3 regions of the Colwellia sp. MB02u-10 genome follow, and region 3 is predicted to be linked to each of the others. Evidence: predicted binding sites of a transcription regulator. Region 3 holds the regulator's gene; each other region holds the start of a gene.
The links. Region 3 encodes sigma-54, which starts transcription at its own class of promoters, with help from an activator protein. Its sites were predicted from a motif close to GTTGGCACGNNNNTNGNNT; they were not measured.

Region 1 (10,062 bases), on a different contig from region 3:
GACTCATTCGGTGACAGTCATATTATGACTTATTATTTTGTCAAAGATAATCCAATTGATAATGCGAATGAGTGGATGATGTTTACCTCTGTTGATGGTGAAATGGTCGATTTAGAGGCTGATCCTGGACAGACTAGCCCCATTGCGGGGGCAGCGCCTGGAGTTGTTGGTGCCAGATTAACCTTTAATTCAGTAGGTGATTTTACTGGCATAGTGCCAAGCTTAGCTGACGGCGGAATAACTACTCGCGCCCTTGGCGACACCATCTTATCGAACGGTGCAGATCCTGATCAGACCATCAGTGTTAATTTTAATTTAGATATCTCAGGTCCGAATCCAAATGAACCCACACAGTTTGCTTCCAACTTTGAAGTCACCTCGTTACAACAAGATGGACTAGCGGTTGGTCGATTAACCGGTATTGATATCGGTGGTGATGGTTTGATAAGGGCGACATACAGTAATGGCACTTCAGAGCCTTTATCACGTATTTCTATGGTAAGTTTTGCCAATGATCAGGGCTTAAAACAGATTGGCAGCACCGGCTGGAAAGAAAGTATTACCTCAGGAGAAGCGCTAGCGGGTGAAGCGGGATCGGGTACCTTTGGTTCGATAAGTTCTTCAGCATTAGAGCAATCTAATGTTAATCTAACCTCTGAGTTAATTGACTTGATCTCGGCGCAACGAAATTTCCAAGCTAACTCTAGAGCACTTGAAGTTGATAATCAGTTAAACCAAACCATTTTACAAATTCGATAATCTCGATAGTGGTTAACCTCGATAGTGGTTAATCTCAATAGTGGTTAAGAGCAATAGACAATAATTGCTCATAGCTACCAGATTAATTTATAGCGCTCAGCGCTAATTACTGTGCATAATAAAGATAAAAAGCCAGATAATCATCCATTGATATCTGGCTTTTTTATGCTCAGGACGAGCAGTCCTTAACGCAATAGCGGCCAATAAAAAGCTTTCAGTCATAAGCTGTCAGCTTTCAGTGAAAAATAGCTATTAGTAAAAAAATCATAAGATCATAAGTTTAACGCCATTCGTATTCCACCTTATTAAGCCTTCTTAATTTTTGGCACTCTATTTGCAACAGTTTTATTATTATTAATATTATTGAGTGAAGTTCATTATGGATAAGATGCTGTATATCGCTATGAGTGGTGCAAAGCAAAACATGCAAGCCTTATCAGTTAATGCTAACAACCTCGCTAACGCCAAAACTACGGGCTTTAAAGCGGATCTAGCCAATGCTAGATCCATGCAAGCTTTTGGTGAAGGCATGCCTTCTCGGGTATTTTCAATGACCGAACGAGCAGGCCAAAACTTTGACACTGGTGCTTTATTGACCACAGGACGTGATCTTGATATTGCCATTAAAGGGCAAGGTTGGTTAACGGTACAAACCGAAGATGGTAATGAAGCCTATACCCGCAATGGTCAGTTGAAGTTAAACGACAATGGGGCACTTGAAACCTCAAGAGGTGACATAGTGATTGGCGACCGCGGGCCCATTTTTTTACCTCTACCTGTGAGTAATATCAATATAACGTCTGACGGCACCATTATGGTTCAGCCTGAAGGAGCGCCAAGCTCTGCTCAAGAAGAAGTGGGCAGAATTAAATTTGTTAACCCAGATAATCGCTTGCTGGAAAAAGGCAGTGATGGTTTATTTCGTCGTCAAGACGGCAACAATGAACCGGCCGATGTCACGGTAAAAGTGGCGAGTGGGGCATTAGAGTCTAGTAACGTAAACCCTATCAGTGAAATGACCGATATGATCGCGCTACAGCGTCAATTTGAAATGCAGTTGAAAATGATGAAAACCGCAGAAGAAATTGACGCCAGTGCCGCTTCATTATTAAAAGCGTTCTAAATAAAATTTTTCGAGGTGATGTATGAATCCAGCATTATGGATCAGTAAAACAGGCTTAGACGCCCAAACCAAAGAGATTGCGGTTATTTCCAACAATCTAGCCAACGCCAGTACCATAGGTTTTAAAAAGAGTCGCGCGGTATTTGAAGACTTACTTTATCAAAATATTAGCCAGCCGGGTGGGCGTTCAGCACAAGACACTGAAATGCCATCAGGGTTAATGTTAGGTGCGGGTACCAAAGTGGTAGCAACACAAAAAATTCACACCCAAGGTGACATGCTTAATACCGACAATGCCTTAGATCTGATGATCCAAGGTGAAGGTATGTTTGAAATTTTAATGCCTGACGGCTCTTCTGCTTATTCACGTAATGGTCAATTTACCATGAACGATGAAGGCAGCATAGTGACCCCAGGCGCGGGTTATTTAATGCAACCACAAATAACCGTGCCAGAAGATGCCTTGAGTATTATTGTGTCGCAAGACGGTGAAGTCTCCGTCACCTTACAAGGCCAAGCTGAACCCGCTGTAGTCGGACAAATTAATACTGTTAACTTTGTCAACCCGACCGGATTACAGCCAATCGGGCAGAATTTATACATTGAAACTGCAGTAAGTGGTGCGGCACAAGAGGGTGTGCCAGGTTTAGCAGGTTACGGCATGATAGTGCAAGGAGCGTTAGAAACCTCAAATGTTAATACCACCGAAGAGCTGGTTAACCTGATTGAAAGCCAACGAGTTTATGAAATGAACTCAAAAGTCATTTCTGCGGTTGACGAAATGCTTAGCTACATTAATCAGCAACTATAACGTTGAGGAAGGTATTATGAAAAGCAATCGAGCTTCGTTATTAAGCACAGTATTTACCGTCAGTATGGTCGCGCTATTGTTCACGGGTTGTGCTAGCACTGAGCAGGAAAAAACCTTGCCTAATGATCCTGATTTTGCACCTATTTTACCCGAAGTGAAGGATAAATCTTTAGTGCCAACGGGCTCTCTCTTTAACATCAATTATGTTAATAACATCTATTCAGACTCTAAAGCGCATCGGGTTGGCGATATTATTTCCGTGATTTTAAGTGAAAGTACCCAAGCGCAAAAAAGTGCCAAAACAGAGATTTCAAAAGCCAATAGTGCCACGCTCAATCCTATTACCGGTTTTGGTGGTGCAGCGGTAAATTTCAATAACAAAGCGATACAATTTGGTTACGACCAAAGCTCAGATTTTGAAGGTGATTCAAAAGCCAATCAGGGCAACAGTTTATCCGGTAATATTTCGGTTCATGTCTTGAGAGTTTTACCCAACGGTAACTTGATGATCCGTGGTGAAAAATGGATGTCATTAAATAATGGTGATGAATATATTCGCTTAACGGGTATTGTTCGTTCGCAAGACATCAGTTCAGATAACACAGTTACCTCGAGTAAAGTGGCGAACGCCCGTATTGAATATGCTGGCACCGGCGCATTCGCTGACGTGCAAGAGCAAGGCTGGTTGTCGAAGTTTTTCAATAGTTCATGGTGGCCTCTTTAGTAGGTAATAGCAGTAGGATAATAGAATGAAAAAATATTTAGTGAGCTTTGCTTGTTTAACCTTGATGCTTTTATTGCCAGAAACCAATGCCCAACGCATTAAAGACTTGGCTGATGTTGCTGGTGTGCGCAGCAACCAATTAATTGGTTATGGTTTGGTGGTGGGTTTACCTGGTACGGGTGAGCAAAGTCCTTTTACCGAGCAAAGTTTTAAAACCATGTTAAGCAATTTTGGCATTAAAATGCCGGCGAATTTAAAACCAAAAATTAAAAATGTGGCTGCTGTAGCGGTCCATGCGGAATTACCTGCATTTGCCAAACCAGGGCAAACCATTGACGTTACCGTGTCGTCTATGGGTAGCGCACAAAGTTTACGTGGTGGTACCTTAATACAAACTATTTTAATGGGACTAGACGGTAATGCCTATGCGGTTGCCCAAGGTAGCTTGATTGTGAGTGGCTTAGGCGCTGAAGGCTTAGACGGCTCAAAAGTGATTGCTAATACCCCAACCGTCGGTCGTATCGCCAATGGTGCTATGGTTGAGCGTGAAGTATTATCGCCCTTTGCTTCAGGTGACCATATTACTTTTAATCTTCATAACGCTGACTTTACCACCGCAAAGCGTCTTTCTGACACCATTAATAACTTAATTTCTGGCTCAGCACGCGCCATTGACGCTGCATCGGTACAAGTGACTGCGCCCAGAGATGCTGCGGATCGGGTGAGTTTTTTGTCAGTATTAGAAAATTTAGAATTTGAACCTGGCTCGCCAGCGGCAAAAATTATTGTTAACTCACGCACAGGTACTATTGTTATTGGCGCTGATGTTCGCCTATTACCGGCGGCCATTACCCATGGCGGCATTACCGTCACTATTAATGAAGTGGCGGCTGTTTCACAGCCCAATGCCTTTGCTGAAGGGGTAACGGTAGCGACTAATCAATCGATTATTGACGTTAAGAAAGATGACTCACGTATGTTTGTTTTTGACCCCGGCGTTACGCTAGACGCACTAGTGCGGGCTATCAATCAAGTAGGCGCTGGCCCTGGTGATGTTATGGCGATATTAGAAGCCTTAGACCAAGCCGGTGCATTACGCGGAGATTTGATCATTATTTAATGAACAAATAAAGCTTATGACAACACGTATTGCAGACGCACAAAACTTTTTAGACGTTAACGGCTTAAACTCGATTCGCCAAGACGCGAAATCGGGTGATAAAGCCGGTAAAAAAGATGCACTAGAGCAGGCAGCTAAACAGTTTGAAGCTATTTTTATGCAAATGCTGATGAAAAGCATGCGTAAAGCGCAAGAAGTGTTGGAGTCTGACAGCCCATTTAATTCAGAATCGACAAAATTTTATCGTGACATGCATGATCAACAAATGTCATTAGAGTTGTCTAATAATGGTGCCTTAGGTCTTTCTGAACTTATTGTTCGCCAGCTAGGTGGCGACAGTGAAAACTTTACCCCACATAATATTTTACGTAGCGATGGCAATCTCGATAGTCGTGGCAGTTTGCGTATTAGCGAGCCGGCATTGCTCAGCAATATCAGCACAGTCAATGACTCGTCAGGGCATCAGGATCCTAGTAAAGATCGTCAAACAAATGGCTCTATTGCTGCCCAAGCGGCCAACATGATGCAAAGCCCAACCTTTGAACAACCAAAAGATTTTGTTAGCGCCTTAACCGCTGATGCTAAACGTGTACAAGATAAAATCAACGTACCCTTTGAAGTTGTTATTGCCCAAGCCGCGCTAGAAACCGGTTGGGGTCAAAAAATAATCAAAACTAATTCAGGTGAAAGTTCGAATAACTTATTTAATATTAAAGCGGATAGCCGCTGGGCTGGCGAGAAAACACACAAAGAAACCTTAGAGTTTGAAAATGGCGCTATGGTGAAAAAGCGTGAACCGTTTAGGGTTTACGAATCTATCGGCCAAAGTGTTGATGACTACTTAAATTTATTGACCAAAAGCGAACGTTATCAGGGTGCATTAGAAAATTCAGCCAATGTGGAGCAATTTTTGCATAACCTACAAAGTGCTGGTTATGCCACCGATCCTGATTACGCTAAAAAAATCATAGGAACACTTCGGACAGTAACCAGCTTATTAGATAAATAATCAATAAGTTTACCGCTAATTTCACTGTTGAAATTAACGTTACTGTAGGAGTTTAGGTCATGTCGATTAATCTGTATCAAACTGGTGTTAGTGGTTTACTGTCCGCGCAGCAGCAGTTGGGCACTACAGGTCATAACATTGCTAACGTTAATACTGAAGGTTATACCCGCCAACGTGCTGAACAAGCCGCAATGGCAGGAAATGCTAACAGCGGTAATTTTATTGGCGCGGGTACTTATGTTCAAGACATTACTCGGCTCTACGATCAATTCTCTTATAAAGAACAATTACTCAATAAAAGTAACTTGGGTAATGCAGATTCAATTAGTACTGACCTGAACCAATTAAATCAAATAATGTCATTTTCAAACGAGGCGATTGGTGGCTCTATTGATCGGTTTTATCAAGCGGCTAATGGTATTGCTGACAACCCAAGTGACATTGGTTTACGTAATATCGCCCTTAGCCAAGCCGAGGTATTAGCAACAGACTTTAATAGCTTAAATGATAATTTAGACCAGCTTGAAAAGTCGACTAACGGCGAAATCGAGCAAATAGCGAACAAAATATCGCAAATATCTCTTGATTTAGCCAAAGTTAATGAACAAATATTAGACAATAAAAACCTAGATCAAACCGGTCAACCCAATGATTTATTAGACAAGCGCGACCAATTAGTGAGTCAACTGGGTGAATACACCTCGGTTAATACCATTGAAGACTCTAACGGGGTAATGACCGTTATGATCGGTAATGGCGCAACGCTTGTTGCCGGTACTACGGCTTTGACGGTAAGTGTGCAAGCGGGCGATCCGGACCCATTACAAACAAAATTACAGTTAAATAGTCGCAATGGCTCGGTCGCACTTGATGGCGCTAAGTTGGGTGGCGCTATTGCCGCCAAAATAGAATATCGTGATGAGCATGTTGCCAAAGCGCGCAGCGAACTCAATCGTTTAGCCATGTCAGTGTCACAAACCTTAAATCAAACCCAAGCACAAGGGCTAGATTTAAATGGCAAGCAAGGCCAAGATATCTTTACTGATATTAACAGCACCAGCCTACAAAACTCACGCGTACTCGCCTCATCAAAAAATTCAGGCAGTGTGCAAGCGGGCATAAAAATCACTGACATTTCATTAGTGCCTACCAATGAATTTAGCGTTAAGTATGACGGCTCAGACTATATTATGACCAATGAACTTAATGGTAGCAAAACTACCTTAGCCGAGTCATCTTTGGGCTCTGGGGTTTACTCAACCGATTTTGGCTTTGAATTTAGTGTTAATTCAGGCGCAGCCGATGCTAATGATAGTTTTACGCTGCGCCCAACCGAAAACAGCGCCGCATTAATGCATGTCACGCTTAACGATCCTAAAGGCATAGCCGCAAGCTCTGCAATTTCGATAGCGGCGAATGATAATAACGTCAGTAATGGCGCTGTAAATATTGTCAATGTAACTAACCCAGAAATTGCCCGCACTTTTACCGAAGGCAGCAATGAACAATTAACCGTAGATGTTTATGAAAGTGCGCCAGGTACCTTCGAATACCGGGTTTATAACGCGGCGAATCCACCACCGGCGGCGCCATTAGCCAATGGTAGCTTTGCCGCTGGCGCATCAGCGGTTATTGACATGCCACCATCGCCAGCAACCCCTGCTTTTCAAATAGAAATTGCCGGTTTACCCGTTGGGCAAGGGGAATTTGCTCGGGAAAAATTTACTATCTCAGATGCTTTTGGCTCAGGTAATGCCAGCAACGCCAGCATAATGGCGGCCACGCAAGAACAACAGATTTTAGGCGGCGGTAAACAAACCTTTAACCAAGCATTAGCCACGGCCAGCGCTAATGTAGGGTCAAATGCCAGTTCGGCTGAATTTGTTGCTGACACAGCGCAGGCACTGTACACCCAAGCCTATAACCGCAATCAATCTAAGTCAGGGGTAAATCTTGATGAAGAAGCGGCAAACTTATTGAAATACCAACAAGCCTACCAAGCGTCGTCACAGATAATTTCAGTGGCAAATACCATTTTCGACACATTACTAGCAGCCACTAGATAGGAGTTATTATGCGCGTTTCTACAGCACAGTTTTATATTCAAAGTGGCTTAAAAATGTCTGATCAGCAGTCTAGCCTTAACGAACAAGCTAATAAAATTTCTAGTGGTAAGCAGGTTGTAACCGCCAAAGACGACGCCGTAGCCTATGGCACCTTAGCCGGTTATAAAAATGATTTGGCCAATATTGATAAGTATCAACGTAATATTACCCAAGCAGAAAATCACAACAGTTTAATTGATACCACGCTAGCCAGTGCTGAAGGCATGATAAATGAATTAAAAGACTTAATGCTACAAGCTAATAATGGTGCCTACACCGCCGATGACCTTGCCGCTATGGGCCAACAGGCCAGCCAAAGTTTGCAGCAAATACTCGGCATTGCCAATACCCAAGATCAATCGGGCAGTTATGTTTTTGCCGGTTACCAAATTGACGATGCCCCGTTTGCTCTACAAGCCGATAACTCGGTGAACTATCGCGGTGATAATGGTGTTAGAGAATTACAAATAGCCAAAAACGTTACCATAGCCACTAATCAAAGTGGTGAGCAGGTGTTTGAAAAAGTGCCCAATGCTGTTGGCGACTTTTCTGCCACTTATAATAACAATACTTCAGGCATAGCGGTTGAACGGGCGGTTGTCGCTGATGCGAGTAGTTATAATAGTGCGGCAAATCCAGCAGACTTCACCTTTAATTTTAGCACAGCCACTGACTTAAGCATTACGGACGGCGCCGGTAACGTGACCAATATCGCGGATTACGCACCAGGGCAAACCATTGCCTTTAACGGTATTGAGGTTAAATTAAGTGGCAACCCGTTGCCGGGCGATAACTTCTCGCTAACACCGGAACAAAATGTCGGTGTTTTTGAGACAATAAAATCCGCCATTGATTGGATTAACAACAAGGCCAGTGGCAAAGATGACCCACAAGTGCAAGTTGACTATAATCAAATTCTTAACCAATTAGGTGATTCAATTAACCACCTAACGTCTAGCCGAGCAGAGTCGGGTATTAACTTACAAGTTATCGACCGTCAAAAAAGTAACCATTTAGATACTGAGTTGTATTTAACCTCAGGTAAATCATCGATTGAAGATTTAGATATTGCTAAAGCTTATTCTACTTTTGAACAATCGAAAGTAGCGCTGCAAGCGGCGCAGCAAACCTTTACTCAGGTACAAGGTTTGACTTTGTTTAATTATATTTAATCACACTTTTAAGTACTATTTTAAGCACTAGTTAAGGCTAAATTTAGCCTAAAACGTGGTGTTTATATTAGCTTGCTTAATTTTGGTACAGATGTTGCTTTATGCTTTGGTAGAAGTATTAAGCATAAATAAAAACATAAAGTCGGCGGTTTCAGCTTGTAAGGCTTAATCGAAAAAATCATGGCGACTAAGGGCAATGAAGCCCAAATGCATTGAATAAGTTGTTTTAGCCATAAGTTGTTTTAGCATTGATAAGTTTTAGTAATGATAAACACGGGCTGAAAACTACAGTGTTAGCAGTTTGTACACACAAAGCAAATCGACTAACGCATAACCTAATGCATCACTATGTTAAAGATAATTTTAATTTCTAGGAGTCTATCATGGCCTTATCAGTAATCACCAACACGGCATCATTGAATGCTCAGCGTAATTTAACTAAATCTAGTAATGATTTGGCCACCTCAATGGAACGTTTATCATCGGGTATGCGTATTAACAGCGCCAAAGATGACGCGGCCGGTTTACAAATTTCAAACCGTTTAACTTCACAAATTAATGGTTTAGGCGTTGCGCAACGAAACGCCAATGACGGCATTTCAATGGCGCAAACCGCAGAGGGCGCCATGTCCGCCTCTACTGATATTTTACAACGTATGCGTGAACTCGCCTTGCAATCGGCTAACGGGTCAAACTCATCTGAAGACCGTGACGCCATGCAAAAAGAAGTGTCAGCTTTACAATCTGAATTAACCCGTATTGCTGATACCACCTCATTTGGTGGTCAAAAATTATTAGACGGTAGTTTTGGTACTAAAAACTTCCAAGTCGGCGCTAATGCTAATGAAACTATCTCAGTCACTATGAGTGATACCTCAGCTGATGCTATAGGTGGCTCTAAAGTCATGTTAGAAGGTGCTGATAACACAGGTTTTGGTGGTGCTGTGGTAGGCGTTTCAGTACCTAACAGTCCTATTACGGCGGATGGTGATATTACCTTTAGTGTTGGTGATGTGGATACACCGGTTACTATTGCTGCTAACTCTTCGGCTGAAACTGCGGCTGCTGAGATAAGTTTAGCAGATGGCTTTTCTGCAACAGCAAAAACAGAAGTTACATTAGGTGTACCTAGCGTAGGTGGTGATGTAGGTTTTGTGCTAAACGGAGAACCTATTGCAGCGGTTACTGTGAGTACGAGTAGCCAGTCTGCACTTGCCGATGCTATTAATGCTGTTACCG
Region 2 (10,062 bases), on a different contig from region 3:
AAGTGCGGCACTGAGATAATCTGCTACAGGCTGTAAAGAAAACTCGGCATTATATTCGCCTTCCGTTGGACGACCTAAGTGCGACATAACCATCACTTTAGCACCCGCATCTAAGGCTAATCTCAGCGTAGGTAAGGCCGCTCTTAAGCGCGCATCAGAGGTGATTTTACCCTCTTTAACGGGTACATTTAAGTCTTCACGAATGAGCACACGTTGGTTGTTTAATGCTAAGTCGGTCATTTTGATTACTGACATGTTTATTCCCTGTTGGTAGAAGTTTAACGGTTAAGTAAAGTTTAAGTGATTGTATTTGTTAACGACATCTATGCTCAATTAACCCACTTTTGCCATAGCAGAAGCGGTGTCTAGTAAACGATTAGCAAAACCCCATTCGTTATCACACCAAATAAGTAATTTAACTAAGCGCTTGTGACTAACCCGCGTTTGATTGCCATCAACAATACTTGAGTGTGGGTCATGATTAAAGTCGATGGAAACTAACGGTTCAGTGGTATAACCTAAAATGCCCGCCAACCCATTGTGTTGAGCGTCAACAATGGCTTGATTAATTTGTGCAATAGTAGCGTCACTTGATAAGTTTAAGCTTAAATCCATAGCGGTTACATTAATAGTGGGTACTCGCACGGCTATCGCTTCAAAGCGGCCAGCAAACTTGGGCAATATTCGTTCAATACCGGCGGCCAATTTAGTATCAACCGGTATTATCGATTGGCTAGCGGCACGAGCACGGCGTAAGTCAGGATGATAAGCGTCAATCACTTGTTGATCATGCATCGAAGAATGAATGGTCGTGATGGCACCACTTTCAACGCCAAAGGCTTGATCTAAAACCTGAATAACAGGGACCACACAATTGGTGGTACAAGAGCCGTTTGACACCACTTTTTCAGCCGCAGTGAGTTGTTGATGGTTAATACCATAAATAATGGTCGCGTCTAAATCTTGTGAGCCAGGATGTGAAAACAAGACCTTTTTTGCGCCTTGCTGAATATGCAACTGGCCATCTGCTTGGCTGCCAAACTTACCGGTACAATCAATGACAATATCGACATTGTGCTCTTGCCAAGGAAGATTGCTTAACTCGGATTCATGGCTTAACGATATTTCGTCACCAGCAATAAATAATTTTCCAGCACTTTGTTGCACCGCAAATGAAAAACGACCATGAGTTGAGTCGTATTTTAATAGGTGAGCTATGCCTTCAGGCTCGGCAAGTTCATTAATAGCGACTAAGTTAAATTCGTTGGTGCTGGAATTTTCATATAGTGCACGAACAACATTTCTGCCGATTCGGCCAAAGCCATTTATAGCGATATTAATTGACATGTTTTTGACTCTTATTATCACGAATTTGGTAAAGAAGATAGCCAGTTAAGCATGTGTTAACTGGCTATAAATGCCATTTTTGTGGCAAAGGTGATTAGTGTAGGCTGTTGACTGTGTTAACTACGTTTTCAACGGTAAAACCAAAATATTCAAGTAAGACATTACCCGGTGCTGACTCACCAAAAGTGGTCATGCCAACAACTTTGCCACTCAAGCCGACGTATTTATACCAAAAGTCAGTATGTGCGGCTTCAATCGCCACACGTTTGGTTACTGCTGGTGGCAATACCGATGCTTTGTAGTCATTATCTTGGGCATCAAAAATATTGGTTGATGGCATAGAAACAACGCGGACATTATCACCCAAGCTTTCAGCTGCTTTTAACGCTAATGACACTTCAGAGCCGGTAGCAATTAAAATAACTTCTGGTGTGCCAACACTATCTTTTAAGATGTAGCCACCTTTAGCAATATCAGCTACTTGCGCACTGGTACGTGTTAATGCAGGTAAACCTTGGCGAGAAAAAATTAATGATGTTGGTGCATTCTGGCGAACAACCGCGTTTTTCCATGCCACAGCGGACTCGGTGGCATCGGCTGGACGCCAAGTCACCATGTTAGGCGTGGTACGTAGGTTAGTTAACTGCTCAATAGGCTGATGCGTTGGACCATCTTCACCTTGACCAATTGAATCATGGGTGTAGACAAAAATGTTTTGAATGCCCATAAGTGCAGACATACGTACCGCGTTACGAGCGTACTCCATAAACATCATGAAAGTGGCACCGTAGTTGATAAAACCACCATGCAATGAAACACCATTCATGATACCGCTCATACCAAATTCACGCACACCGTAGTAAATGTAGTTACCGGCCGCATCATCTTGAATGCCTTTTGAACCAGACCAAAGCGTTAAGTTTGAACCGGCTAAATCGGCTGAACCGCCCAATAACTCAGGTAACATAGCACCAAAGACTTCAATGGTGTTTTGTGATGCTTTACGTGAAGCGACATTTTCAGCTTTTTCCTGACAGGCTAAAATGTAGGCATTGGCTTTTTCTTCAAACTCGGCAGGTAAATCACCTTTAATCACACGACGTTCATATTCCGCAGCTAAGGCTGGGTGAGCAGCTTGGTAAGCGGAAAATTTATCATTCCAGTTGGCTTGTGCTGTGGCGCCATTTTCTTTTTGATCCCACTCGGCATAAATATCAGCCGGTATTTCAAATGGCGCATGAGGCCAGTTAAGAAATTCACGCGTTGCCGTAATTTCGTCGTCACCTAATGGTGCGCCGTGACAATCGTGCGTACCTGATTTATTGGGTGAACCAAAGCCAATCACGGTTTTACAACAAATCATAGTAGGTTTATCGGTGACGGCTTTTGCTGCGGCAATGGCAGCCGTGATAGCTGCGCTATCATGACCATCAACATCGCTGATCACATGCCAACCGTAAGCTTCAAATCGTGCTGGGGTATTGTCAGTGAACCAACCTTCAACATGACCATCAATTGAAATACCGTTATCATCCCAAAAGGCCACTAATTTGCCTAAACCTAAGGTACCGGCTAATGAACAAACTTCATGCGAAATACCTTCCATCAAACAACCATCACCTAAAAATACATAAGTGTTGTGATCGACAATGTTATGACCGTCACGGTTAAACTGTGCCGCCAAAGTTTTTTCAGCTACTGCCATACCTACAGCATTAGACAGACCTGCGCCCAACGGACCCGTGGTAGTTTCTACACCTGGCGTGTAGCCGTATTCAGGATGACCCGGTGTTTTAGAGTGTAATTGGCGGAAGTTTTTTAATTCGCTCATTGGCAAGTCATAACCGGTAAGGTGCAATAGTGAATAAATCAACATAGAACCGTGGCCGTTAGACAAAATAAAACGGTCACGATCAACCCACTGTGGATCACTTGGGTTATGTTTTAGAAAGTCACGCCATAAAACTTCAGCGATATCTGCCATGCCCATTGGGGCTCCAGGGTGTCCTGATTTAGCTTTTTGCACGGCATCCATGCTTAAAACTCGAATTGCATTGGCTAGTTGTTGACGCGACGGCATATTTGCTCCAGTTATTATAAGATTTGATGGGATATAAATTGCGCTTATTTTCGCCTAGACTACCCCTTAACTGCAAATGTTATTAGCATTTTTCTATGATTATTTTTAACTTAGCTATATTTAAAGATATTAAGGCTTAATTAGCCGCTTTAACTGTCGTGAATATATCTGGTGATTAAATCGACAATAAAAGCTGAATTGGCCAAGTAAGCTCTTGAAATTAAAATTAGGATCCTATAGTGTTGATGTCGTGTATGTAAAAAAAATAACAACTTAATAAAAACATACAAGCTGACATAGGATTAAGTAATGAACAGCTCGTCACGTGGAATTAAGCTGACTACGGTAATATTAGCAGTATTAGTATTAGCCATATCAGCATTGTTGAGCACTGGCTCAGCAGCAGACGACAAGGATGTTGTAAGAGAAAAAGCAGATAGTGAACTAGTAAATTAGCTCATTTAATAATAAAAACCTCGCAATCGCGGGGTTTTTTATGCGCGCTTAATAAGGTGTATCGCTGTGATAGGACATAATTTTATAGGGTGTATGACGTAGTTTATATCTTATTTTACAATCTATTACACTGAAGGTAAGTCAAGAAGTCGGGGTGAAAAATTAACACGACATACACAATTTACATTATATTGTGTGGACAGCAGCCCCTAGTAACCTATCGCTTTAAAACAAGATCAATATATTAATATTTTTGCTATTTACCCGCATATTAGTCAAGCATCAGGCTAGATAAAACAACTCACTATAAAACCTCAGTACCGCTAGTTATCAAGTACTTCCCTGCAAATTTTGTATAAATAATTACTGGCGTCCCCACCAGGACTCGAACCTGGAGCAGCAGCTTAGGAGGCCGCAGTTTTATCCAGTTAAACTATGAGGACATAATGCAAATAATTATCGTGCTAGCCTATGCTACAGCTATTTTATAAATTAGTATTCAAAAAAATACACTTTACACCTGATAACTATTTAATTAATGGTCATAATTTGTAGCGTTTATCAAATTTGCTAATACCTTACCGCCAAGTCGTTAATTTGGATGTTGTCTAATATGTGCTGCTCAGTGGTGGTTGCCCGGGCACTGTCTTGACTGACAGAAGTTACTATAACTTTATAAGGACTGATGTTAAAAGCTGAATAAGAGCGCTTATCATCACTGATAAAATTATTGAAATGTAGCAAAGAGAATTCATCACCTATTTTAACCCCGTGTCTTTTTCCTAAGTTAAAAGTCAGTGAGTTACCCTGTACTTGCACAATTCTAGCCTGGGTAGGCTGACACATCATGTTCTCATCAATATCACTGACTATGCTGTCTAAGGTTAGACTAATGCTTTGGCCATAGTCACTTTGCCAAAAGTTATGGCTAGTAACGTCAACTTGTTTGCGCTTACCGAATTGCCACGGGGCAGAGCTTTGATAGTGTTTAGCCAAAACTCTTTCACCTGTAGTACCGTCGTGAATATAAAGGGCAAGATTAAATTGGCGTTGATAGACGTTTGTTTGCCAAAACTGCCAGTTATTATTTTCGTCATTTGCTAGAGAAAGATCTTGTATCTCTGAAAACAAAACATACTGGCTATCTGTCATGTTGGCTAATGACATGGTTAATTCTTTTAAATTTTGGCTTTGCAGGCTTTGGTTATAACGTGAAAATTCTGTTTTAGTTTGCAAGGCCAGTTTAGTCTCCAAATAGATACCTTGCTGCTGTATTTTATTAGCGAGCTGTTGGATTAAGGTGCTATCAATAGCGTAGATGTTACCAACATTAGCTTGTTCACGGTGTAGTATATTACTGCGAGTTAACAGCATAGATTTTTTATAATCAGCCGCGAAGCACTTTTTTTCTTGTGGAAAAATATCAGCCCTTATGATGACAGTGACTAAGTCGTCGCTATAGTGTTCACTGACTAGCTCTAATGAATTAACACTGCCACTAGCGCGGATGCTAATTTCGTCTTGGGTGAGTAAACCATTAACCACTTGCTGAACACTTGACACTGAAGCACCGGCAACCAGTAAGGCTTTTTTCAACGCATTGTGCATAGCCTGTGTTTTTGCTGTTTTATTATCAGCATTTATTATGCTCGCCACACCTTGCGATTCATACCATTGTCCGACACTAGCGCTGCTATATATAGCACAGCAAAGGTAAAATAAACTTAAACGCATAAAGGTCTCTTTTAATAGGGAATCAATCTCTTTTTTAAATATGCAGGTTTTGTGCCTATTTCAAATAAAAGTTCAACTCAAGATAAGTAAAGTGGCCCAACAAACTACTTTTATCGGTATTAGCTTGCTGATAGCGATAAAAGTAGTAGGGTTTTATCAGGCATTAAAAACCCTATCTGGTTTGGTAAAGTCTGGTGATTGGATAAAAAGGTGTTTTGAAAGTGATACAGAATCAGTGCTGAAAAAAAGTGTAAATAGGCAGAACAATTAGACTAAAACTATAGCCAATAATCTAGGGGTATAGTTTTAGTCTACCCTGTATTATACCAAGTTGAGGTGAAATAAAAATATTGGCGCGGATCATGCTTTATTAATTTTATTAATTATTTTCATTAATTTTACGACATTAGCATTAATTGAGGAGAGCTAAATGAAAAATTGGCTTATAGCAATAATAATACCGACAGTGATGTCGTGTTCTGTGACAACCAAAGATGATTTTTATCGATCTTCTTATGCCGATAAAGAAGAAATTGACAGTTTTAAGTTACCTCGTCATGCGATAAATGACGTGGTGAAAGGTCTTGCGTATCAAATGCTGGAAAGTAGCACCTTTGTTACGCCTAAAACGCCAATTGCTGTTGCATCATTTGTCGATTTAAAAAATTTAGAATCAACTAACTCGTTAGGCAATCAACTGTCAGAAAGTTTTATCCATGAAATGCAACGACATGGCCTGGTTGTTATTGATTTTAAAACCACTGGACATATTCGTGTAACGGCCGATGGTGATTATGTTTTCAGTCGCGATTGGAAAGAATTGCCAGAACGTCAGATAATTGACTATGTTGTTACCGGCACTATGATGCAACAAAATGAAGGCGTGTTAGTCAACGCACGAATGATTGGCATGCAATCTCGAGTTGTGGTGGCAACGGCGCAGTCTTTTATTCCTGCTTGGGTTGTTGGCGATGATTTTAATCGCCATGAAAATGTTAAAATGAAAGATGGCATGATCTTGCGTGACAGTACCACGCTAGCCGACGATGCACGTGCCATTGCGATACAAAAGTAATATTATCAAACAAATGTCTAAGGTGAGTATGAATACTTTACGTAATGGTATTGGGGTTTTTTTAAGCGCTTTAGTGTTAAGTGCATGTTCTTCGGTGTTTGATAAACAGGTTGAATGGCAAAACGTGAAACCTGAACAATTTCCTGTATTAACCGCCATAGGGCAAGCACCGATTAGCTTGCAGAACTCTCAAAACAAAACCCAGCGTATGCTGATGGCAATAAAAGCTTCAAAAATTGCTGCTTATGCGGAGTTAGCTGAACAAGTTTATGGTCAAAATATTAATGGTAGCACCACCATGTCTAATTTAGTGCTTGATAATCAACAATTACAGGCATCAGTACAAGGCATTATTCGTGGCGCAAAAGTCGTTAAAAGCTATCCGGTGGGTGACAGTTATACCACTGAGTTGAGTTTAGATTTTAAAGATGTTTATGAAATTTATATCGCAACTTCTAACCGCAAAGAAATAAAGCATATCTCATATTACTAGCGTCATTGAATAGCGCTGTATTTTAGTACCATTAAAAAAACCAGCTATTGCTGGTTTTTATGTACAGGATGTACGGTATGGTGCGATCACATGGATGTGAAGGAGCAGTGATCATAAAATATACAAAGCTAAGCTTTTATACCTAAGCTACTGAGTCCGCCAGAGGTTTTTCCTTTACTATTATAGGTCATGGATGACTTATTATGATTCTCTAGTAATGAGGTCTTCATGCGTTCTACAGATAATTGTGATTGCTGAATAATCAGGCCATTAATTTGATTCTGTTTTTTACAGCGCACTAAAATGGCTTCAATATCTGATAACAGGCTGGTGAACTTGCCCGCCAGTTTTTCTTGTTTGAATTCAAAACTTTGACCAATAGCATTGTCAATTCTCTTAATCGCCAAAAGCAGGTCGTTTTTGTCTGCGGTAAGATGAATAAGTGCATCAGGGTTTTGCTGCTGCAGTACATCTTTCTCAGTGTCTAATAACGTCTCTAATTGCGTTAATTGCGATAATTGTTGAGAAACCAATTGTTGCGGTGTTAGTTTTTCAGACACTATGTACTCCACTTTAGTGACAAGTTAGCCAAGTTCAAATTCAAAATTGGCGATACTTGCCGCTAGCTTTTCTGGATTTATTTTATAATCGCCAGAGGCAATAGCACTCTTTAATTCAGCAATTTTTTTCTCATTGACTACAGGCGAATCAGCCGCTTGTTTCTGCAGCTCATTCATTTGTTTTGCTTGCGGGGTAATTGATACCGAATCACGCGTTGCCAATGTAGCTTGTTGCGAGGCATTGCTACTTTCGCTAACTTGCTGTTTGGTCTGAACTTGCTGCTCAAGTTTTTGTTTTACTTGAGTGGTGTTATTCAAGTTGTTGATATTAATAGCCATTATTGTATCCTACTTACAACAGTTATTGGTTTCTAACCTTTTATCGGCAAAACAGCAGAAAACTTAAGCAATTATTATAAATTAATTATCACTTGGTTAATAGCGTTAACTTGCCCCTGAACCACGCGACCAGACTTGCTATTTCGCACCGATATAATTTCGCCTAAACTACCGTCATTTAAGGCAATGCCAAAAGACTTAATTTCAAAGTGTGCCGACTTAGCAATAATATTCACCGGCTCGCCTTTACAGACAAAACAGGTGTTTTGATTAGTAATAGCACTACCTTGAGACAAATTTCTTTTTGTACGAGCACCCACCACTACTTTAGGGTCGGTCAGTACAGTGCCCCGTATTTGCCCGTTATCTTTAAATATAATTTCGATATTAGCGTTACTGAGCAAAGTGCCTTTACTTATTCGCATTCGTGTTACTAATACAGGTATAATAGTGTGAATTTGTACGGGGATATACAACTGCCAAGATTCTTCGTCCGGACAAACAATTTTAACATTTACGTTTCTACCGATATGCTTTTCAGGTATATTTGCCGTCAATGGCAATAAACAAGGCTGTAAGGTAATTCGGGGATCTATTTCAGAAACTTCAATTTCCATTTTTCCTCGTGCGGGCAAACTGACATTGTCCTCAACATAGGATTTGATAAAGTTATAGAGATAATCACGATCGAATGTCATGGCTGAACTAGCGTTAATACTGGCCAAATAAATAAGGGTGATTGCTATTACTATCTTTAATTTGTTCATAAGTTATATCTGACTGCTAGGAAAATAAAAATACACATCCAAACTTAATTAAGTTTAATTCAGTACAATTTAGCACGAATAACGTCAAAATATTTACGTTGTTGCAATGCTAGTGCTTTAAACGTTAAAACAATCAAGAATCGTGCCTTTGTTATACTTTCATTGGCATACCAAGGAGGTTTTATGGCAAGTATATTAGACACAGTAGATCAACGTACCCAATTAGTTGGCGAGAACCGACTAGAGTTGTTGTTATTTAAACTCATTGGTAAACAGCGTTTTGGTATTAACGTATTTAAAGTGCGTGAAGTTATGCCATGTCCTAGGTTGACCGTAATACCTAAGCAAAATAAATTTGTTAAAGGTGTTGCCCATATTCGTGGTCAAACTATTTCGGTTATTGACCTAAGTAAAGCCACGGGTGGTCCGGCAATTGTGCAAACAGAAAGCAGTTTTGTGATTATTTCTGAGTACAACCGAACTGTGCAGGGTTTTCTTGTTGCCGGTGTCGAACGCATTGTAACCTTGAGCTGGAAAGACATTATGCCGCCGCCAGAAGGTGCGGGAAAGTTAAGCTACCTTACAGCGGTTACCAAAATTGACGATGAACTGGTATCGATTCTTGATGTTGAAAAAATCATCAATGAAATCAACCCTATTTCAACAGAGTTAAGCGAAGGTATTGCTGATGCAAGCGTTGGAGAGGCTATTGGCGAACGAGTGATTATGATTGCTGATGACTCGACCGTGGCACGAAATCAAGTGAAACGTGCTCTTGAACCTTTGGGCTTAACCATGCTGTTAGCAAAAAATGGTCAAGAAGCGCTTGAGCAATTACAGGAAATTGAGCAAGGGTGTCAAAACAGCATCACTGAAAAGGTCGCTTTGCTGATTTCTGATATTGAAATGCCCGTGATGGACGGTTACACCCTAACAGCAGAAATTAAGCAGAATGATCGCATGAAAGGTATGCCGGTTATTTTGCATACTTCGCTAAGTGGTGTTTTTAACAATGCCATGATAGAGAAAGTAGGAGCTGAAGATTTTATTCCTAAATTTCATCCCGACGAGTTAGCGACTGCGGTTAAAAAGTGGCTAAAGCATGATGAGATTGCTTAATCTTAGTCTGCAGTATTTAAATAAGGTGGACTACAACTAGTGTTAACTAAACAACTTGATGATAAAAACTATCATCAATTTAGAATGTTTTT
Region 3 (10,062 bases):
TGGCAAGTAGTGCTTTTGACGCCGAAGGTGTCGCTACCCTAGATCGTGAAATTATTACGGATGGCAGTTTAGCCACTTACCTGTTAACTAGCTATTCAGCGCGTAAGTTAGGCATGAAATCAACCGGTCATGCCGGTGGTATTCATAATTGGCAACTCGGCATGAAAGACGCAGGCCAAGGCGGTGATTTTGATGCGATGTTAAAAACTTTAGGCACGGGTTTGTTAGTAACCGAGTTGATGGGGCAAGGCGTGAATGTCGTGACGGGTGACTATTCTCGTGGTGCAGCAGGCTTTTGGGTGGAAAATGGTGAAATAGCTTATCCAGTGGATGAAATTACCATTGCGGGTAAATTACAGGATATGTTTGCTGGTATTGTCGCTATTGGTAACGATACCGATATGCGAGGCAGTATTCGTACCGGTTCTATTATTGTTAACCAGATGCAAGTAGCGGGCAGTTAAAAATAATAGAAGTTTGAAGTTAAAAGCTGTCAGCTGTCAGAAAAAACAACTGAACAGTAACTAGTTTCAGTTGTTTACTGACAGCTTTAAACTGAAAGCTTATCGCTATGGTTTATTTTCCAAGCAGCAAGGTCGCTGTGCCTAAGAAGGCAAATATACCCACGACATCGGTTACCGTTGTCAAGATAACACTACCGGCTAAGGCGGGATCTATATTCATTTTTTTCAACATTAATGGCACGGTAACACCGGCAATGCCAGCCGCGGTCATATTCATTAACATGGCAAAGGCAATGATGGCGCCCAGCATTAAGTTTTGCTGCCAAATCGCCACAACAGAAGCGATTAACACCGCCCAAATTAGACCATTAAAAAAACCAATGGCCAATTCTTTATAGAGTAAAATTCGCGAGTTACTTTCACCAACATGGCCTAAGGCCATAGCGCGGATAACTAAGGTTAAAGTTTGGTTGCCGGCGACGCCGCCCATGCTAGGCACTAAAGAGTTTAACACCGCCAAAATAGCCAGTTGATTTAAAATGCCTTCAAACATGCTCGACACTGCGACAGCCAGAAGAGCGGTGATTAAGTTCACGCCTAACCAAATAGAACGGCGTTGGGTACTTTTTAAGACCGGAGCAAAGGTGTCAGCCTCGTCATCTAGACCCGCCATACTCATCATAGAATGCTCGGCTTCCTCACGAATAATATCAATAACATCATCGATGGTAATACGACCCAGTAGTCGTGCTTCGTGATCGACAACAGGGGCAGAAAACCAATCATAGCGCTCAAATAGCTGCGCGACATCTTTTTCATTCATATCGGCGGTAATGGCTTGAATATCTTTATTGATTAGGTCTGAGATAATGGTTTCTGCTTTGGCAGTAACAATAGCAGATAAAGATACTGAACCAAGGAAATGATCAGCTCTGTCAACCACATAAAAAGAGTCGGTTGCTTCAGGTAATTCACCACGTAGTCGTAAATAACGTAGCACCACATCTACCGTAACATCAGGACGAATAGAGATGGTATCGGTATTCATGATACCGCCGGCCGTGTCTTCCTCAAATGAAAGTGCAGCCTCAACACGATGGCGATCTTGCCAGTCCATCGCGTTAAGCACTTCCTGATAAACTGTGTCAGGTAGTGTTCTGAATACTTCAGCTAAATCGTCAACATCCATTCCTTCTGCAACGGCAGCTAGTTTTTCTGGATGAATATTTTTCAGAATGCCTTTTCGAACTTCTTCGTTTAACTCTTCGAGCACATCACCGTGATGATCGGCATCAATAAGCTGCCAAAGTGCGACACGGCTTTTGCTTGGCGATGACTCTAATAATAAAGCGAGATCGTAAGTGGGCATGTCTTGCAATAGCTTGCGAACATGGACAAACATACCACTATCAAGGGCATCATTAACCTGCTGAAGGCGCTGATGATTGTATTCTTGTTTAGAACCTTCCGGCATATATTCACCTTTTGCCGTTGTAAAACGAAAACTGAAAATTATCAGGGGTTGTTGAACTGACTTTAGTGCAGTTTGTTTAGTAGGTAGGCTCAGCAAACACATGATATGCCGCTGGCTACATAGACGTATGAGCACGCCATAGCCCTTGCAAACTAATACTATTATCTTTGGGTTTATCTAAAGCTACTGAAGCGAGTTCAATGTTAACCCAAAAAGTTAAACAGATCCTATTATGAGAGATAACTATTAAGCTTTTGTTATAGCCAATAAATAAACATAAGCATCGATAGATTTGGACGGTAGTGCGACTCAGGAGACACAGTTGAAAACGGTTATGCTTGAGTTATTTCGCTTATTCTAAAAGCTTTAATGTAGTGCTAAATTGGCTAGTATATTATTTTAGTCACTAGGGTTCGTTAATAATTATCCGCGTAGAGTTTACCGTAATCTAGCCATTTTAGCAGCTTTTTTATTGACTTAAGCGTGTGCTTAGCAAGGATAAAGCACTCAGTTATTATTCGGCTTCATTAAATTTGTCACTAAAGAGTTGGCAAATCTCTACTAGGGCTTGTTCAGCATCTTGGCCAGAAGCAATAACCTTGACGGTTTTACCTTGGGCGCCTGCCAGCAGCATTAGCCCCATAATACTATTCGCGTCTGCTCGGTTTTCGTCTAATTCAATAATGACTTTAGCGGTGAATTTTTGGCTTAATTGGGCAAGCTTAGAAGCCGCTCGGGCATGCAGCCCAAGTTTATTGATAATAAGTACAGTGCAGCTAGTGGACTTGCTCATCTTAGTTTATGTGCCTTCAACGGTTAAGTCACGGTGGCGAGATTGCACATCTTTACGCTCTTTACGCAAATTATTTGCCAGTAATTCGGCAATATAGACCGAGCGATGCTTGCCACCCGTACAACCAATGGCAATGGTGATATAACTGCGATTATTACGTTCTAAGTGGGGTAACCAGGTCATCATAAAACTGTTAATTTGCCAAACAAATTTAGTCACAATGGGCTGGCTAGCAAGAAAGTCTTGTACCGGTTTGTCTAAACCTGTGTAGCCTTTTAGCTCTTTATCCCAAAATGGATTAGGTAAAAAGCGTGCATCAAAGACATAATCAGCATCTTGTGGTACACCATGTTTAAAACCAAATGATTCAAACACAACCACCATTGAACCAGACGTTTTACCCAGAACTCGCTCTCTAACTAAGTCAGCGAGTTGGTGCGGTGTCAGTTGACTGGTATTGATGTATAAGTCTGCCCGACTGGCGATGGGCTCAAGTAATTTTTTCTCCAAGGCAATCGCTTGGTCTAGCGCAATATTTTGCTTGATCAACGGATGTAAACGTCGCGTTTCACTGAACCGGCGAATAAGGTCACTATCATCAGCATCTAAATACAGTATGCTCAATTCTACCGCATTGGGCAGATATTCAATAATTTCGGGTACGTCGTTAGGATCGGCTGGTAGGTTACGAACATCGAGGCTTACGGCAACATTTTCATAATCATTAATAACCGTATGGGTCAGTGCGGGTAACAAGTTGACAGGGATATTATCAACACAATAATAACCTAAATCCTCTAAAACACGCAGTGCAACACTTTTCCCTGATCCTGAGCGGCCACTTACAATAATTAATTTCATCCGTGTTTAACTCGCTTGTTGTATTAACTGAAACAGTTCTTGATTACTTTTGCATTTACGCACTTGCTTGCAAAATTGCTTGTCACGAAAGATTTTTGCGATACTTTGCAGCGTACTCAAGTGGCTCTGGCATTCTTCTTCAGGAACGAATAAGGCGATAAAAATATCAACGGGGCGATGATCAATAGCGTCAAAATTAATCGCTTGTTCTGTGGTAATAACCACGGCAATAGGTTTCGTAGGCGTAGCATTTTCTAGACGGCCATGAGGTATAGCAATGCCATTACCTATGCCCGTTGAACCCATTCTTTCGCGTTTAACTAAGCTTTCTAAGAGCTGAAAAGTATCATGACTGTCGAGTTTATCGGCGGCCAAGCGACTTAAATATTCTAATATACGTTTTTTACTGGCACCCGGTGCTGCACAAATAGTGCAGTCCGGGGTTAAGATGTCTTGCAACTTCATAAACTTCTAAGACCTGTAGCGAAATGGCGCTAATGTTTGTTGATTTTACCTTTATATTTCAATATTTGGCGATCTAGCTTGTCAATTAATGCATCAATCGATGCATACATGTCACTATGCTGTGCCTTAGCATGAACTTCGGTGCCACTTAAGTGCACTGTTGATTCAGCAATCTGATTCTGTTTTTCTACCGTTAATACTACATGTACATTATTGATATGATCAAAATGACGTTCTAGTTTTTCAAACTTGCCATTGACATAATCACGTAATGAATCGGTAACATCGACATGGTGTCCAGTAAGATTAATTTGCATATACTTCAATCCTCTTTATTGGCTGAATAAAACTGCCTACAATAGGCTTTTACGTTGATTTGATGGCGGTATAGAAAGTGACTCTCGATATTTGGCAATGGTACGCCTTGCCACTTGTATACCTTGCTCTGCTAAAATATCTGCCATTTTACTATCGCTGAGTGGCTTTGCAGGCACTTCAGCAGCCACTAGCTTTTTAATTAATTCTCGAATAGCCGTTGATGAACATTCGCCGCCGTTTTCAGTACTAACGTGGCTAGAAAAAAAGTACTTAAGCTCAAAAATTCCTCTAGGCGTGTGCATATATTTTTGCGTGGTCACACGAGAAATAGTTGATTCATGCATATCTACGGCTTCGGCAATATCGTTCAATACCATAGGGCGCATTGACTCAGGTCCATGTTCAAAAAAGCCTTGTTGGCGTTGCACAATACAATTTGAAACCTTTAAAAGCGTTTCGTTACGGCTCTCTAAGCTTTTAATAAACCATTTTGCTTCTTGCAAGTTAGAGCGAATAAATTGATTATCAGTAGATGACTTCATTGAACGAGACATAGCCGCGTATTGCTGATTAACCGATAGTTTAGGTGCAGTGTCAGGATTGAGCTCTACTGTCCAGCGGCCGTTTTTCTTTTCAACAGACACGTCTGGGATAACATATTGTTCTTCACTTTTTATGACGCTATCACCTGGACGGGGATCTAAACTTTGTATTAGGCGAATAACTTCGCGTAATTGCTCTTCTTTCAAGCGTAATTTACGCATCAATTGACGATAATCGCGATTACCGAGTAAATCAATATACTCGCTGACGGCAATTTTGCTTTCCGCTAACCAAGGGGTATCTTTAGCAAATTGATTAAGCTGAATACGCAAGCACTCGGGAATTGAACGAGCGGCTACACCAATGGGGTCAAATACGTTAATACGCTTTAACACCACTTCAATCTCATCAAGTTCTACACCATCAATACCGACACTTTCTAAGATCTCTTCGGCTGAAACGGTTAAATAACCTGCTTCATCTATGGCTTCAATAATGGCAATGGCAATGGTTCTGTCAGTGTCAGTAAAGGGCGTTAGTTCCATCTGCCAAATCAGATGGTCTTGTAATGAGTCTTTCGTTTCACCTTGATAAGTATAATCTTCTGAGGCATGGCCAACACCGCCACTACTGACACCGGCACTGAAGTTATCATCCCATGTGCTATCACTGTTTAGTTCTTCGGGGATGTCTGTTTTTGCTAAACCTTCAGAGGAGCTAATTTCGTCTATCGAGGGAGTGGAGTCTTCGCTGCCATCAGAGGATGTTGCTGACTTTTCGCCTAAAGTTACCGAATATCCTGCTTCTAAATGGTCAGGGGTATTTTCTGAATTGTTATCGTGCGTTTCGTCAACTTCAAGCAAAGGGTTACTTTCAAGTGCCTCTTGAATCTCTAGTTGAAGATCCAAAGTTGATAATTGCAACAGTTTGATCGCCTGCTGCAATTGCGGGGTCATCGTTAACTGTTGTCCGATACGGAGTTGCAGAGTAGGACGCATTTACGTTTTCTTTTCCCTATTCAAATTCATTAGTTCAATTGGTTTTATTCACTATAGCGTGAATTGTTCGCCAAGGTATACATCTCTTACATGTTGATTTGCAAGAATTTGCTTTGAATTACCCTCAGCGATAAGTTCACCATGACTAACGATGTAGGCATGTTCACAAACATCGAGTGTTTCTCGTACATTGTGATCTGTGATCAAAATACCTATGCCACGATCTTTTAAGTGTAGGATAATTTTTTTTATATCACCTACTGAAATTGGGTCAACACCGGCAAAGGGTTCATCCAGAAGTATAAATTTAGGATCTGCGGCTAATGCCCGTGCTATTTCAACTCGTCGGCGCTCACCGCCAGATAAACTCATGCCTAAGTTATCTTTTATATGGCCTATGTTGAACTCTTCTAATAAATGTTCAAGTTTTTCTTGTCGGTCAACGTCACTAAGTGATTTACGTGTTTGTAAAATGGCCATGATGTTGTCATGAACCGATAACTTACGAAAAATAGAGGCTTCTTGTGGCAAATAACCGATACCTTTTCTCGCGCGCTCGTGCATCGGCAGTAAGGTTATATCTTCATCATTTAAGACAATTGAGCCACTGTCGTTCTTCACCAAGCCAACAATCATATAAAAAGAGGTGGTTTTACCTGCGCCATTTGGTCCTAATAAGCCAACAATTTGTCCTGCTGAAACGTGCATACTGACGTTTTTAACAACTTTCCTGCCTTTATAGGACTTGGCAAGGCCGGTTGCTGATAATGTAGAAGTTGACATTTACTCTTGCTTATCCTTTGATTTTATAGGCAATTTAATTTTGTTTTTCGGCTGTAATACGGTTTCAACTTTAGCATTGTCTAGGCTTTCGGCGTTGACATATTCTGTGGAAAAATTATAGGTGATTTTACTGCCACTGACTTTACTGCCTTCTTGGCTAAGGAGGGCATTGCCTGAAATAACGACGGTATTCATACTCGGCTCATAACGGATTTCATTGGCTTGCAAATTGATTGGGCTACCATCTTGAAGTGTTTGTTCAAAGGTCGCCGGTGAGCCTTTGGCAATATAAATTTTGCTGTCACTTTTTTCTTGGGTGATAACCTGTACTAACTCAGCATGTATGGTTAGTGTGCCCTGAGAAATAATGACATTATCAATATAACTGAATATTTTATTTTTGAGATCGGCAGCTTGGCGTGAAGAAGATATTTTAATCTCTTGTTCTACGTCAAATTTTTCTGCACTTGCGACAGGCACTAATAATGCTAACGCCGTGAGGCAATATAAGTTACTTTTTAATAAGTTACTTTTTAATTTTTTTATAAATAGTCTGTACATGTTCGGTCAATGTCATCTGTGTTGTGTTTAAGTCTACAATTAATCCTGAGCCATACATAGTAAATCCTTTACCTAATATTAAGATAGTTTGCTCTGAGCTGATAATATTAGTTTTTAAGTCCATTTCTAAATTTTTACCATGCACTTCCTGTATCAAACTTTCTTTATCAGTGGCGATTAAACGTACGCGATTTGCTAATTTTACGCGATTGTTGTTATACAAGGTGCCTTCATTGGCGGTTATTTTCCAAGTAGGTTTGTTGTTCCTTGGGTATAATGTATAGCGTGGATATTCAAAGTGTGTGACCCCTAATTCAGCATAATGTTCCATGCGTTTCGCTTCTACATTATAAGATAATGCCCCAGTATTTTTATACACATCACTGTTAAGGTTTTCAGCAATAAATTCAGGGTTATTTGCGGTATCGAGAATGTTGCTGGTTTCTTCCTTCGCGCCATACCATTCAAGTAAGCCATAGGTGGTTAAGGCCAATAAAAATAAGCTTATACTGACAAGGTATATGCGATTCATAGGCTAGCGCCCGTTGCATCAGCTAGGGTATTTTGGCTTTGCATAATAAGATCGCAAGTTTCGCGCACGGCGCCGAAACCACCTCGGGTATAGGTGATGTAGTCACAAGATTTTAAAATGGTGGGGTGCGCGTCATTGACCGCAATACTAAAACCAACATAATTAAGGCAGTCAAAATCTGGCATATCGTCGCCGATGTAAGCCACTTGTTCAGGCGCTAATGTTAATGCGCTGAGCATAGCTTTTAAAGCCGGTAGCTTATTTTCTTCGCCTTGTACTATGTGCTTAACATTTAATGCACTCATACGGGTTTGCACGATAGTTGAAGTTCTGCCCGTGATCACCGCTACATCAACGCCGCTTGCACCTAAGGCTTTAACGCCATAACCATCTTTAGTATGAAAGGCTTTCAATTCTTCACCATTATTACCTAAGTAAATACGACCATCTGAAAAAACGCCGTCTATATCACAAACAAAGAGTTTGATGTTTTGCGCTTTTTGCCAAACACTTGGCGCTACTTTTCCGTATAAACTGTTCACCTTTAGAGCACTCCAGATTTTAATAAGTCATGCATGTTCATCGCGCCAATGGGTTGGTTATTATCGTTAACAATAATTAAGCCGTTAATTTTTTTGTCTTCCATGATCTTTAATGCTTCAGCCGCCAGCATATCTTGCTTAGCCACTAAAGGTTTTTTTGTCATTACGCTGGTAATGCTGTCTTGGTGAATATTAATTTCTTCATCTAAAATACGGCGTAAATCACCATCAGTAAACAGGCCTATTAAGCTATTGTTTGCGTCAACAACAGCGGTCATACCCAAGCCTTTTAGTGACATTTCAACTAAGGCGTCTTTTATTTTAGCTTCTTGGCTTACTGTTGGCAGGCGTTCGTCTTTGTGCATGATATCGCCCAAGCGTAATAATAGCCTTTTACCTAAGCTGCCACCGGGGTGAGATAAGGCAAAATCATCTGCAGTAAAGCCGCGCGCATTCAATAAAGCCACCGCTAGGGCATCGCCCATAACTAAGGCTGCTGTGGTGCTAGAGGTGGGTGCCAAGCCTAGTGGGCAAGCTTCTTGTGCTACTTTTACACAAACATGGCTATCGGCAAGTTTAGCCAGCGTAGAGTCAGGATTACCCGTCATAGCGATGAGTTTTGTCCCGATACGCTTTAGAACCGGAATAATGGCCAAAACTTCGCCAGTTTCACCCGAATTAGAAATGGTCAGTACCACATCATCTACAGTCACCATACCTAGATCGCCATGGCTCGCTTCCCCCGGGTGAATAAAAAATGCGGGTGTGCCGGTACTCGCTAAGGTTGCGGCAATTTTACCACCAATATGCCCCGATTTTCCCATACCGATCACGATGACGCGGCCCCGACAATTAAACATTAACTCACAAGCTTGAGCAAAGTCGTCGTCAATAAATTGCGATAATTGTGCAACAGCTTGCTGCTCAATGTTAATGACATTTAGGGCTAATTGTTTGAAGTTTTTCATTGCTATAAACCACTTGTTACCTGTTAATTTGACTAAAAAGTAGCACTTGATAACCAATAAATACGGCTAATAATAGTAACCCTTTCGCCCGTGTGATGCGAAACTTTCCACCTCGACTAAAACAAAGTATAAATAATAAGAAGGTTGTTGCCAGCATAAATGGCGCGTCACGCACCGCGGCGGCATTATCGATATCGCCCGGCGCAATTAAGCCAGCTAACGATAAAACCGCAAGTATATTAAAGATATTCGAACCAATAATATTACCGAGTGCTAAATCATCTTCTTTTTTAATAATGCTCATAATACTGGCAGCTAACTCAGGTAGGCTAGTGCCAATAGCGATAACCGTTAAGCCGATGACTAAATCACTAATGCCAAAAGCTTTGGCTATAAATATTGATGAGTCAACCAGAAAACTAGCACTTAGCGGCAGTAGTATCATACCAACCACTAACCAGATTACCGATTGTTTGGTACTGACCCCATCAGGCACTTCTTGTTCTGCTTCTAAGACCATTTTATCGTCAATAGGGTTTTGTTTTGAACGTCTTAACGTGACGACAAGCAAGGTAGCAATATAAAGTACAAAGCCGACAATCAGTATTAAGCCTTCATTAAAACTAAAGTTGCTGTTGGCTAGCATATATGTCGCGATAGCCGTAACAACCAAAATAAGCGGGATTTCACGTTTAATGGTCGTTGAGGAAACCGATAAAGGATGAAACAGTGCCGTTAAGCCTAACACTAACGCAATGTT

Region 1: the regulator sigma-54 is predicted to act here: its motif matches at 1,081-1,099, upstream of flgF (flagellar basal-body rod protein FlgF).
Region 2: the regulator sigma-54 is predicted to act here: its motif matches at 8,983-9,001, upstream of flgA (flagellar basal body P-ring formation chaperone FlgA).

Annotation. Positions count from the first base shown of each region.
Region 1 is NZ_JACGVK010000105.1:57,615-67,676, reverse strand. Features, by position in the region: gene flgE (flagellar hook protein FlgE) at 1-759, shown strand, start outside; gene flgF (flagellar basal-body rod protein FlgF) at 1,139-1,882, shown strand; gene flgG (flagellar basal-body rod protein FlgG) at 1,905-2,693, shown strand; gene flgH (flagellar basal body L-ring protein FlgH) at 2,710-3,417, shown strand; gene H4J59_RS05935 (flagellar basal body P-ring protein FlgI) at 3,443-4,537, shown strand; gene flgJ (flagellar assembly peptidoglycan hydrolase FlgJ) at 4,554-5,546, shown strand; gene flgK (flagellar hook-associated protein FlgK) at 5,606-7,612, shown strand; gene flgL (flagellar hook-associated protein FlgL) at 7,621-8,823, shown strand; gene H4J59_RS19630 (flagellin) at 9,207-10,062, shown strand, end outside.
Region 2 is NZ_JACGVK010000105.1:70,675-80,736, reverse strand. Features, by position in the region: gene H4J59_RS06035 (phosphoglycerate kinase) at 1-255, opposite strand, end outside; gene epd (erythrose-4-phosphate dehydrogenase) at 334-1,347, opposite strand; gene tkt (transketolase) at 1,442-3,427, opposite strand; gene H4J59_RS06020 (hypothetical protein) at 3,737-3,883, shown strand; tRNA gene H4J59_RS06015 (tRNA-Arg) at 4,251-4,326, opposite strand; gene H4J59_RS06010 (flagella assembly protein FlgT) at 4,454-5,617, opposite strand; gene H4J59_RS06005 (FlgO family outer membrane protein) at 6,048-6,692, shown strand; gene H4J59_RS06000 (LPP20 family lipoprotein) at 6,721-7,185, shown strand; gene H4J59_RS05995 (flagellar export chaperone FlgN) at 7,314-7,745, opposite strand; gene flgM (flagellar biosynthesis anti-sigma factor FlgM) at 7,770-8,084, opposite strand; gene flgA (flagellar basal body P-ring formation chaperone FlgA) at 8,159-8,851, opposite strand; gene H4J59_RS05980 (chemotaxis protein) at 9,035-9,970, shown strand; gene H4J59_RS05975 (protein-glutamate O-methyltransferase CheR) at 10,010-10,062, shown strand, end outside.
Region 3 is NZ_JACGVK010000139.1:47,929-57,990, reverse strand. Features, by position in the region: gene pmbA (metalloprotease PmbA) at 1-464, shown strand, start outside; gene mgtE (magnesium transporter) at 577-1,938, opposite strand; gene H4J59_RS18005 (HPr family phosphocarrier protein) at 2,453-2,731, opposite strand; gene rapZ (RNase adapter RapZ) at 2,738-3,592, opposite strand; gene ptsN (PTS IIA-like nitrogen regulatory protein PtsN) at 3,599-4,057, opposite strand; gene hpf (ribosome hibernation promoting factor) at 4,087-4,374, opposite strand; gene H4J59_RS17985 (RNA polymerase factor sigma-54) at 4,411-5,916, opposite strand; gene lptB (LPS export ABC transporter ATP-binding protein) at 5,968-6,699, opposite strand; gene lptA (lipopolysaccharide transport periplasmic protein LptA) at 6,700-7,260, opposite strand; gene lptC (LPS export ABC transporter periplasmic protein LptC) at 7,226-7,792, opposite strand; gene kdsC (3-deoxy-manno-octulosonate-8-phosphatase KdsC) at 7,789-8,334, opposite strand; gene H4J59_RS17960 (KpsF/GutQ family sugar-phosphate isomerase) at 8,337-9,302, opposite strand; gene H4J59_RS17955 (calcium/sodium antiporter) at 9,319-10,062, opposite strand, start outside.